Regions from separate parts of the Janthinobacterium sp. UMAB-60 genome, predicted to be linked through region 1. Evidence: predicted binding sites of a transcription regulator. Region 1 holds the regulator's gene; the other holds the start of a gene.
The links. The regulator HrcA, encoded in region 1, represses chaperone genes, less so after heat shock. The targets are predictions, from matches to a motif close to TTAGCACTCNNNNNNNNNGAGTGCTAA.

Region 1 (5,664 bases):
CGCATCCGACGGCGGGGACTGTTGCGCTGGTGGCCAATCCCGTGCGCCTGTCCGGCTCGCCCGTGCAGTACCGCTTGCCGCCGCCAATGCTGGGGCAGCATACGCAAGAGGTGCTGCAGCAGTGGCTGGGGCTCGATAGCGGCCAGATCGACGGCTTGCGCGAGCGCAAGGTGGTGTAAATGTTGGTCGTCTGGACGTAGGTCGGATTAGCGCTTGCGCGTAATCCGACTTGCACAGCCAACAATGTTGTCGGATTACGGCCCGCAGGGCCTAATCCGACCTACGATTCTATTCACTTGAGTATCAGCTTCAACGCCGGTTTTTCACCGTAATCGTCATAGCGCTCATTGATGCCGGCGATACAGAACGTGATTTCTTCCAGTAAATCAGGCACTTGCGCCTTCATCGCGTCAGCGTCCTGCACCACGATTTCCAGCACTTCGTTCGGTTTCAAACGGAACTGCGTCATGTTTTCGTCATCGCGCAGATAGCTGAGGCAATCGACCCAGGCATCCATGCTGTTGCCGTAGAACGCGGGGAAACCGAAGGCTGGCACGCATTGCGCGTGAAAGCTCGCTTCGTCGGTGATGTCTTTTCCATTCAGGATGGCAGTGGCCATGGTCTTCCTCAGTTCTTCAGCGACAGCACATCCTGCATGTCGAACAGGCCGGTAGGCTTGTCGGCCAGGAAACGCGCGGCGCGCAGCGCGCCGTGGGCGTAGGTGACGCGGCTGCTCGACTTGTGGCTGATCTCGATGCGCTCGCCGATGCCGGCAAACAGCACCGTATGGTCGCCGACGATATCGCCGCCGCGGATGGTGGCAAAGCCGATGGTCGACGGATCGCGTTCGCCCGTCACGCCTTCGCGGCCGTACACGGCGCATTCCTTCAGGTCGCGGCCCAGGGCGCCGGCCACCACTTCACCCATTTGCAGGGCGGTGCCCGACGGCGCATCGACCTTGTGGCGGTGATGCGCTTCGATGATCTCAATGTCGTAACCTTCGGACAGGCTTTTCGCGGCCAGTTCCAGCAACTTCATGGTGACATTCACGCCCACGCTCATGTTCGGCGCGAACATGATGGCCGTCTTTTCGGCGGCGGCGGCAATGGCCGCCTTGCCCGCGTCATCGAAGCCGGTGGTGCCGATGATCATCTTGATGCCATGCTCGGCGCAATACGCCAGGTGCTGCAAAGTGCCTTCGGGGCGCGTGAAGTCGATCAGGTAATCGGCGCCGGCCAGGCCGGTGGCCAAATCGGATGCGATCAGCACGCCGGCAGGCTTGCCCAGAAAGGCGGCGGCGTCCTGGCCGACGGACGGCGAACCAGCGCGGTCGAGCGCACCGGCCAGCACGGCGTCGGGCGCGTTGCTGACGGCTTCGATCAGGATATGGCCCATGCGGCCGCTGGCGCCAGCGATGGCAATTTTCAGTTCAGTCATTTTATTCTCTTACAGCAACTTATTTGGTGGGCTCGGCGGCAGGTGCAGGTGCAGGTGCAGGTGCAACGTCAGGCTTGCTCACAGGAATGGCGGGGGCGGCATCGGCCGGCACGGGCACGGCGCTCGGCGCCACGGGCGACGGCACGGCGGCGGCAGGCACGTCGGCCTTGGCGACCTTGGCGAACGGCGACGGACCGGCGATGCGGTCGATGTATTCTTTCTCGGTCGGCAAGTTGCCGCCTTCGAAACGCGCAACTTTGCCTTCCTTGTCAAAGAACACGACGACGCGGCTGCTGGTGGTTTCGCCACTGCCCCGTGCCAGGCGGAATGGATAATCCCAGCGGTCGGCATGGAAAATATCGGTCAACAGCGAGGTGCCGAGGACGAAACGTACCTGATCGCGCGTCATGCCCACTTTCAACTGGGCCAGCATCTCTTCGGAGACAAAGTTGCCTTGTTGAATGTCAGGACGATACGGCGAGAAAAACCACATGAATTTTTGCAACGGCGTCACCGTGGTGGTCTGCGCACCTTTTTCCGGAACGACTTCCTGGCCTTCCTTGAGCGTCACCGCCGGCTTTTCGCCAAGGATGCCGCGGCTGGCGCAGCCGGACATGACCAGCGCGACACAGACCATGCCTGCCACGACTGGTGCTCGAAATGAAATACGGTGCCAGAGAGATGGCAATACAGCCGGTGTTACGCGCATAAATGACCTCAATTGGATGAACAAAACGCCAGGAGTGACCGGCCTGCCAAAAAATGCATATTTTGGCACTCCCCGACAAAACGCTATATGATAAAGCACCTGACCCACATACGAGCAACAAACATGAGTAACAATCCTAGTGATCTCAAGGCAAGCGGCCTGAAAGCCACCCTGCCACGCCTGAAGATACTCGATATCTTCCAGAGTAGCCCGGTACGCCACCTGACAGCGGAAGACGTCTATAAAATTCTGCTGGCCGACAATATGGATGTCGGTTTGGCAACTGTCTACCGTGTCCTGACGCAGTTTGAACAGGCAGGCTTGCTCAACCGCAACCATTTTGAAACCGGCAAGGCAATTTTCGAACTCAACGAAGGTTCCCACCACGACCATCTGGTGTGCCTCGACTGTGGCCGGGTCGAAGAATTCTTCGACGAAGAGATCGAAATCCGCCAGCAAAAAGTGGCTGAAGAGCGCGGCTTCAAGATCGCCGAACACGCCTTGGCCATCTACGGCAACTGCATCAAGACGGCTTGCCCGCACAAAACCGCCTGATCCACGCCGGCCGTTCCCGCAAGGGGCCGGCCGGCGCAGCATGGAGCAGCATCAATGATGGCTGAGCGCGCTTGACAGCAGTTTGGCCGTGATATCGACGATCGGAATGACGCGCTCGTAAGCCATGCGCGTCGGTCCGATCACTCCCAACGTTCCCACGATCTTGCCGTTGACTTCATACGGCGCCGTCACCACGCTCATTTCGTCCATCGGCACCAGGTTCGATTCGCCGCCGATGAAAATCTGCACGCCCGTCGCCTTGCTCGACACGTCGAGCAGCTGCATCAAGCCCGTTTTTTGCTCGAACATGTCGAACATCTGGCGCAGCGAATGCATATTCGATGACAGATCGCTCACGCTGAGCAAGTTGCGTTCGCCGGAAATGACCATGTCGTCGCTATGGTCAGCCATCGCTTCGCTGCCCGCTTCCACGGCCGCCTGCATCAGGCTGCCCATGTCGTCGCGCAGCTGGCGCAGTTCGCCCTGCAGGCGCACGCGCACGGCGTCGAATGACAGGCCGCCATAATTCTGGTTGATGTAATTGGCCGATTGCACCAGTTGCGCCGGCGTATAGTCGGCTTCCGTCAGCAATAAACGGTTCTGCACGTCGCCGCCCGGGGCAACGATGACGAGCAGGATGCGCTTTTCGGACAGGCGCAGGAATTCGATTTGCTGGAACACGGATTCGCGGCGCGGACTGAGCACGACGCCGGCAAACTGCGACAGCGACGACAGCATCTGCGCCGCGTTGGCGATGGTTTTCTGCGGCTGCGGCGTCTGCAGGCGCATGCGCGATTCCACCATGTGCTCGTCCAGATGCCGGACGGTCAGCAAGGTGTCGACAAAGATGCGGTAGCCGCGCGGCGTGGGGATGCGTCCGGCCGAGGTGTGCGGACTGGACACATAACCGAGCTCTTCCAGATCGGCCATGATGTTGCGGATCGTGGCCGGCGACAGGTCGAGGCCGGAAATTTTCGACAGGGCGCGCGAACCGACCGGCAGGCCGTCGGCGATATATCGCTCGACCAGGGCTTTCAGCAGTGTTTGGGCACGTGTATCGAGTTGCATGGTGTCTTAGTTAAGCCAGTATTTTTAGCAAGTATTTTTTAGGCAAGCGGCAACGAAAGCGGCAGAACGTACAGTAACAGCGCCTATTATGCACGTTCGCCCGTCCGGCGGCGATCAATCTTCCAGTTGCCCCTGCAGCCACAGCAGCAATTCATCAAAGTTGGCGCAGATGGCGTCGGGCTGCACGCCGGCGGCCAGGTGGGCGTCGCTGCCCTTGCGGTTCATCCAGACGGCACGCATGCCCGCGCCTTGCGCGCCCGTCACGTCGAAATACAGGTCGTCGCCCACATATACGGCTTCATGCGGGGCCACTTCCAGCGCGGCGCAGGCAGCCAGGAAGATACTGGCATCGGGCTTGGCCACGCCAAAGTCGCTGGCGGCGATCGATACCTTGAAATGCTGCGCCAAGCCGATAATTTCAAGGTCCGCATTGCCATTCGAGATGGAGCCGACCAGCATGCGCTGGCGCATCCAGGCCAGGCCAGGCAAGACGTCGTCATACGGCTGGACGCGGTTGCGCGCGGCCAGGAACTGCGCGATGGCGCCGTCGACCAGGGCGGCATCCTCGCCGACGGCCTCGAAGGCGGCCAGCAGGCCGGCGCGGCGCAACTCGATCAGGTTGCCATGGAAATGCGGTTGTTCGTTCAGCATGGCCAGACGGTGCTGGCGCAACAGCTCGATGGAAAACTGCTGCGCCACTCTGGGCGCATGCGTGGCCAGCCAGTCGTGCAGCAGGGTTTCTGCGGCGGCAATCACGGGCGCGATGGGCCACAAGGTATCGTCGAGATCGAACAGGATGGCCTTGGGAGGCACGGCGGGTTTGACAGGAGCAAGGGACATGGGACTCACGGTGGATGCCGCGCCACGATGCGCAAGCTGCATGTATTGTCGCACTGATCGCCGCCGTCGGCTTGGCTGCGCCCCCATGAAATGGGGCCGAGCCAGCGCTTCCCGGCGAAAAATTGTTACAGGGTGATACAAGGCAAGATCATTCGGCTTGCCAGATAGACTAAAATAGGCGCCATTCCAATGCGGCGCCAGCGTCCGCGTTGCGCTACCCAACCTGATTCGTTTTGGAGAATGTATGAAAAATTTGTACCTGCGCTCGATGCTGGCGGCGGCTTGCGCCGTCACACTGGCAGCCTGCGGCGGCAGCGGCGGCAACCTGTATCTGAGTGGCCAAGTGTCCAGTCTGGCAAAAGATGGCCTGATTCTCCTGAACAATGGGGAAAGCTTGCCCGTTCCTGCGGGCCAGGCCTCCTTTGTTTTCACCAAGCTGCTCAAGACCGATGAGCGCTACGATATCAGCATCGCGCAGCAGCCAAAGGGCGCCGTGTGCACCATTACCAATGGCAGCGGCAAAGCAACGAGCTATTCCGTGAGCACGGCCGTGGTGAACTGCACGACCAATACCTACCCGCTGAGCGGCACGATCACGGGCCTGACTGCCAACAATCTGCAACTGGTGAACGGTTCCAACGATAGCATCAGCCCGCTGGCTGGCAGCAGCAGCTTTACTTTCCGGCAGGTAGCCGATGGCGCGAGCTACAACATTTCCGTAAAGTCCAATCCTGACGGCCTGATTTGCAAATTCCAGGGTTCTGGCAGCGCGGACGGCCACGATACTATCGGCACCATGGGTTCGAGCGCCACCAACACGTCGACACTGAACTGCGCGCCGAAGTAAGCCGCGCCATTCGTCCACCTTATTTTGGAGAAATATATGAAGTTATCCTGCCTGCGCCCTCTGGCCGCGCTGTTGCTGACCGTGGGACTGGCCGCTTGCGGCGGCAAAGCCTCGTACGATGTCAGCGGCACCATCTCTGGCCTGAACAATGACGGCCTGGTCCTGGCCAACGGCGGCGACACCGTCGCGCGGCCTGCCGGCTCCACCA
Region 2 (5,664 bases), on a different contig from region 1:
GATACCAGCGTCTTGATCAGGATTGTCGCCCTTGACCGTGATGTTGGCGCGTGCGCGCAGCAGGGCTACGCCGCCGCCTGGTACGATGCCTTCTTCCACGGCAGCGCGGGTCGCGTGCAGTGCATCTTCAACGCGGGCTTTTTTCTCTTTCATTTCGACTTCGGTGGCTGCGCCAACCTTGATCACGGCAACGCCGCCAGCCAGTTTGGCGACGCGCTCTTGCAGTTTTTCACGGTCGTAGTCCGAGGTCGCTTCTTCGATCTGTACACGCACTTGTTTCACGCGTGCTTCGATCGAGGCAGCTTCGCCGGCGCCATCGATGACGATGGTGTTTTCTTTGCCGACTTCGATGCGTTTCGCCTGGCCCAGTTCGGCCAGGGTCACTTTTTCCAGGGTCAGGCCGACTTCTTCAGCGATGACCTGGCCGCCCGTCAGGACAGCGATGTCTTCCAGCATGGCTTTGCGGCGGTCGCCGAAGCCAGGTGCTTTCACTGCGCACGTTTTCAGGATGCCGCGGATGTTGTTCACAACCAGGGTGGCCAGCGCTTCGCCTTCGATGTCTTCTGCGATGATCAGCAGTGGACGGCCAGCTTTGGCGACTTGTTCCAGTACCGGCAGCAGGTCACGGATGTTCGAGATTTTCTTGTCGCACAGCAGGACGAATGGGCTGTCCAGTACGGCAACTTGCTTCTCTGGGTTGTTGATGAAGTATGGCGACAGGTAGCCGCGGTCGAACTGCATACCTTCAACGATGTCCAGCTCGTCGTTCAGCGACTTGCCGTCTTCTACCGTGATCACGCCTTCTTTGCCGACTTTTTCCATCGCTTCAGCGATACGCTCGCCGATCGAGTAGTCCGAGTTCGCCGAGATCGCGCCAACCTGGGCGATTTCTTTGGTCGTGGTGCAAGGACGGGCGATTTTCGCCAGTTCTTCGACGGTCGCAGCAACTGCTTTGTCGATACCGCGCTTCAGGTCCATCGGGTTCATGCCGGCGGCAACGAACTTCATGCCTTCGCGTACGATGGCTTGGGCCAGCACGGTGGCGGTGGTGGTGCCGTCGCCGGCGTTGTCGCTGGTGCGGGAAGCAACTTCCTTGACCATTTGCGCGCCCATGTTCATGAGCTTGTCTTTGAGTTCAACTTCTTTCGCTACCGAAACACCATCCTTGGTGACGGTAGGGGCGCCGAACGAGCGCTCCAGTACGACGTTGCGGCCTTTCGGGCCCAGCGTTACTTTGACTGCGTTGGCGAGGATATTGACGCCTTCGACCATCTTGGCGCGCGCTGCGTCGCCGAATACTACTTCTTTAGCTGCCATGTTCAATTCTCCTGAGTTTCGGGATGTATCTGTCTACAACGTGGAAACAATTACTTGACGACGATCGCCATGATGTCTTCTTCGCGCATGACCAGCAGCTCATCGCCGTCAACTTTGACGGTTTGGCCGGCGTACTTGCCGAACAGGACGCGGTCGCCCACTTTGACATCCAGAGGACGGACTTTGCCGTCGTCGAGAATCTTGCCATTGCCTACGGCAAGGACTTCGCCTTGATCCGGTTTTTCAGCGGCTGCATCAGGAATGATGAGGCCGGACGCAGTTTTGGTTTCCTGGTCGAGGCGTTTGACGATGACGCGATCGTTCAATGGGCGCAGATTCATACAAAACTCCTTAAAGTTCAATGGATAAGTGTTGCTAAATGAATACATGTCCGGCACAGCGCCAGACGTGCTTTCAGTGACCGCCGTTGAAAGCAGCCCGCAACGGTCAAGCAAACCCCGGGTCATCTTGTTCTTGCCTGTCTGCGGCAGTGGTGCATCGCGGCGTCGCCCGCCGCGTAGCGTTCCCTGCAGTGGTCTGGCAAGTACCATCAGTCCTGAGGATTGCTACGAAAGAGTTTGTTAGCACTCTCTACTAACGAGTGCTAATTATAGGGACGGTGTGGTGCTAATTCAAGTAGCGCATAAAGATAGATGGTCTGCAGAGCCTGCATCTGCACTGGGTTTGCGCCAGCGCAAGTCGCGTTCCCGGGCGTCAGCAACAGCAGCGACTCTAGCATGCCGTACGAATGGGGGGCGTTCCTGTACGCGCAGGAAACAGAGTTTTACTATGGAATTTGATAAGATGATTGCAATTGCATATCAATATCGCCACTTGCTCCAGAAAGAACGCCATGCCATTTCCTGTTTCCCGTCCCGTGCTGCGCCTGCTGGGCGCTACCGTCGTCGGCCTTGCCTGCCTGGGCAATGTCGCCGCGCAAACGCCCACCATTGTCGACGAGATCACCGTGGCCACCCTCACGCCGCTGGAAAAGGACATGCTGCTCAATGACCTGTTCAACGACCTCAACAAGGATGACGACGACCAGCAAGCCCATGTGTGGGACAACGGCGCCGACAACGGCGTGCTGGTGAAAGTCGCGTATAACTTCAGCAACTCCGGCATGACGGAACACAGCCTGAAGGCGCACGTCTGTCGCGACCTGAAATTCGTCGTCACGGCGGCAGGCAAGTCGCAAGACCTGAGCCGCCGCACCTGTTCGCAGAACAGCGGCCGCTGGGATGTGCAGGGCAAGGACCCGGCCGCCGTCGTGTATCCGCCTTTCCTGTCCGACGTGACCATCGTCAAGCTCAATGCCAAGGAAAAACAAGCCTTGCTGACGGCCGCCGTGCGTACCTTGAAAGATGAAGAGGATGGCAAGACGCGCCAGTGGAGCAACAAGGGCCTGGGCAATGCGGCGCCGCTGGCAGTGCGCCTGACGCCCTCGCGGACGGACGCCAAACCTGGCAGCTACCGCCGTACTTGCCGCGACTTGACGATGGTGCTTGACGGCAAGGGCGGACAACAGACGCTGACGCGCCGCTCTTGCGAAAACCGCTATGGCGGACTCGATATCGAAGCCGATTACGTCGACGAGTAAAACGCGGTCATCGCGGCGCTGGCGGATGCGTGCAGATGGCGAAAAGCGCCAGAAAAAGCGTGTATTGTCCGCCAACTGCCCTGCATTGATGTAAATATGTGTGACAGCGGCGTGATTCGATTGACGCCCATGGAGCGTCCGCCCTATAGTGGCGGGATGATTTCCGAATTCAACGAATTATCCGACAAAATAGGCCTGCTGGCCGAAATGACCCATGCGCTGCGCCGTGAAAACGCGCAACTGCGCAAGGACAATGCCGCGCTGGCCGCCGAGAACGCCCTGTATGTACAACGCATGCGCGAGGCGCAGGAGCGGGTGGAAGCGTTGCTGGAAAAAATTCCCGAACTGGTGCAAGCTGGCCTGGAGCAAGCCGCTTCGGAAGCGGGCGCTTATATTGCCGAGAACGAGAAGGAAGCGTAATGCCGCGTGTCGATGTCAATATCATGGGCCAGTCCTACAGCATGGTGTGTCGCGACGGCGAAGAGCGCGCGCTGCGCGAAGCGGCGATCTATCTCGACAGCAAAATGAAAGCCATCCGCGACGCGGGCAAGGTCAAGGGCAACGACCGCATCGCCGTGCTGGCCGCACTGGGCGTGGCCGCGGAATTCCTCTCCGTGAAGTCGCCGCAAGGTCCGCTGTCGGAATTGACGATCCTCGAAGTGAAGCAGAAAATCTCGGCCATGCACACTGTGCTCGACAGCGCACTGACGCCCCAGGAAAACCTTTTTTAGGCGTGCACGCGACGATTTGTCTTTGCGATGCGCGAGCAAAGGAGTAAACTTGGGTCTACCCTGCGGTGTTCGCGATTGCCATATATTCCTTGAACCATTTATGCGCATCGGTTGCGAATTTTGTTTGATGGGAGTGAGCGTCGCTCGTTCGACGAACCCGAAATTGAACTAACGTGACCACCTTGAACCGTTTGGTTCGGGATGCCGGCATAGCGGCACAGGCGGGGCCTAATTTGCATTGCATTTGTAAGTACAACTAAGTACAACTGAAAACGGTTGCCGCATCCTGCGCAACCGTTTTTTTACGTCTGTCGCTTTCACACGGAGTCTGCATGAAACAATACTGGCTGATGAAATCCGAACCCGATGAAGTGAGCATCGACGACCTGATGGCGGCGCCCGATCACACCATGCCGTGGTTCGGCGTGCGCAACTACCAGGCGCGCAACTTCATGCGCGATGGCATGCGGCCGGGCGATGGCGTGCTGTTTTATCATTCGAGCTGCCCGCAGCCGGGCGTGGCGGGCGTGGCCGAAGTGGCCAGCGGCGCGTATCCCGATCACAGCCAGTTTGAAGAAGGTGGCAAGTATTTCGATGCCAAGGCCACGCCTGAACAGCCGCGCTGGATCAGTGTCGACGTGCGCGGCGTGAAGAAGACGGCGCTGCTGCCCCTGTCCGAGATGCGCCAGATGCCGGAACTGGAAGACATGCTGCTGTTGAAGAAGGGCAGCCGTTTGTCCATCACGCCGGTGACGCCGGCGCAATGGAAGGTGATTACAAGTAAGTTGCAGGCTTAACTGTTCATCAGGCTGCGCGCGCCTTGGTGGGCGGCGTGCCCATCACCTGGCTTTTATACGCCCACACCAGCAGCGCGATGGCGCCGACGATCATCGGCAGCGACAGCATCTGGCCCGACGTGATCGGCACGCCCAGCCAGACGACTTCCCAGTCCGGCGTGCGGAAGTATTCCGTGAAGAAGCGCGCGCAGCCGTACAACAGGGTGAACATGGCGCCCACGGCCATGCGCGGGCGCTGCTTGCGCGCATACAGCCACAGGATGATGAACACCAAAATACCGTCGATCAGCATCTGGTAGATCGGCGACGGATGCACGGGATACGGAATGCCTGGCCACTGCATGGCCCACGGCAGGGTGTCCGGCGCGATGCGGCCCGGCAGTTCGGCATTGATGAAGTTGCCCAGGCGGCCGGCCGCATAACCGAGCGGCACCAGCGGGGCGATGAAGTCGAGCACGTCGAACAGGTTGCGGCCCGCCTTGCGGCTCCACAGATACATGGCCAGGATGACGCCGAGGAAGCCGCCATGGAAGGACATGCCGCCATGCCAGACCATGAAGATCTCGAGCGGATTGTGCATGAAGTATTCGGGGCGGTAGAACAGCACTTCGCCCAGGCGCCCGCCGATCACCACGCCCAGCATGCCGTAGAACAGCATGTCATCGAGGTCTTCCTTCTTCCAGCCCAGCACGGCGATGTGCGGCTGCTTGATGCGCACTCTGCCCAGGATAATGAACAGGGCAAAGGCCAGCACATACATCAGGCCGTACCAGTGCACGGCGAGCGGGCCGATCTGGATGGCTATCGGGTCGGGCATCGGGTGTATCAGCATGGGGTTTCTTTCTTTGTTTAAAGCCAAGGTTGCGTAGTATGGGGGCGCTTGCGGGTTTTTGCCTTAGCGGCCACTTAATTTAATCGGCGGTCGCGCTGAGTTGCTTGCGCAGCAGCGCCAGGAAACCCTGCAGCACGGCGGACGGATTGTCGCGGCGCCAGGCCAGGCCCGTTTCCACCAGCGGCGTGGCGTCCTGCAACGGCCTGTATTCTACGCCCGGGCGCATCAGATTCGATACCGATTGTGGCACAAGCGCGATGCCCATGCCAGCCGAGACGAGGCTGACGATGGTTTGCATCTGGATCGCTTCCTGGCCGATCTGCGGCGTGATGCCGGCCGCGCGGAATACGCCAAGGATCGCGTCGTGCAGGGCGGGCGATATCGCGC

Region 2: a site for HrcA is predicted at 1,899-1,925, ahead of groES (co-chaperone GroES). Genes of this name have one in related genera too.

What each region holds. Positions count from the first base shown of each region.
Region 1 is NZ_LT607482.1:131,017-136,680, reverse strand. It holds gene K0F86_RS00615 (CaiB/BaiF CoA-transferase family protein) at 1-179, shown strand, start outside; gene K0F86_RS00610 (barstar family protein) at 293-619, opposite strand; gene dapB (4-hydroxy-tetrahydrodipicolinate reductase) at 628-1,437, opposite strand; gene K0F86_RS00600 (outer membrane protein assembly factor BamE) at 1,457-2,074, opposite strand; gene fur (ferric iron uptake transcriptional regulator) at 2,270-2,701, shown strand; gene hrcA (heat-inducible transcriptional repressor HrcA) at 2,753-3,769, opposite strand; gene K0F86_RS00585 (HAD family hydrolase) at 3,884-4,609, opposite strand; gene K0F86_RS00580 (hypothetical protein) at 4,854-5,456, shown strand; gene K0F86_RS00575 (hypothetical protein) at 5,493-5,664, shown strand, end outside.
Region 2 is NZ_LT607499.1:78,514-84,177, forward strand. It holds gene groL (chaperonin GroEL) at 1-1,317, opposite strand, end outside; gene groES (co-chaperone GroES) at 1,368-1,658, opposite strand; gene K0F86_RS23880 (hypothetical protein) at 2,171-2,917, shown strand; gene K0F86_RS23885 (DUF904 domain-containing protein) at 3,047-3,337, shown strand; gene K0F86_RS23890 (cell division protein ZapA) at 3,337-3,648, shown strand; RNA gene ssrS (6S RNA) at 3,703-3,880, shown strand; gene K0F86_RS23900 (EVE domain-containing protein) at 3,981-4,445, shown strand; gene lgt (prolipoprotein diacylglyceryl transferase) at 4,453-5,277, opposite strand; gene K0F86_RS23910 (LysR family transcriptional regulator) at 5,357-5,664, opposite strand, start outside.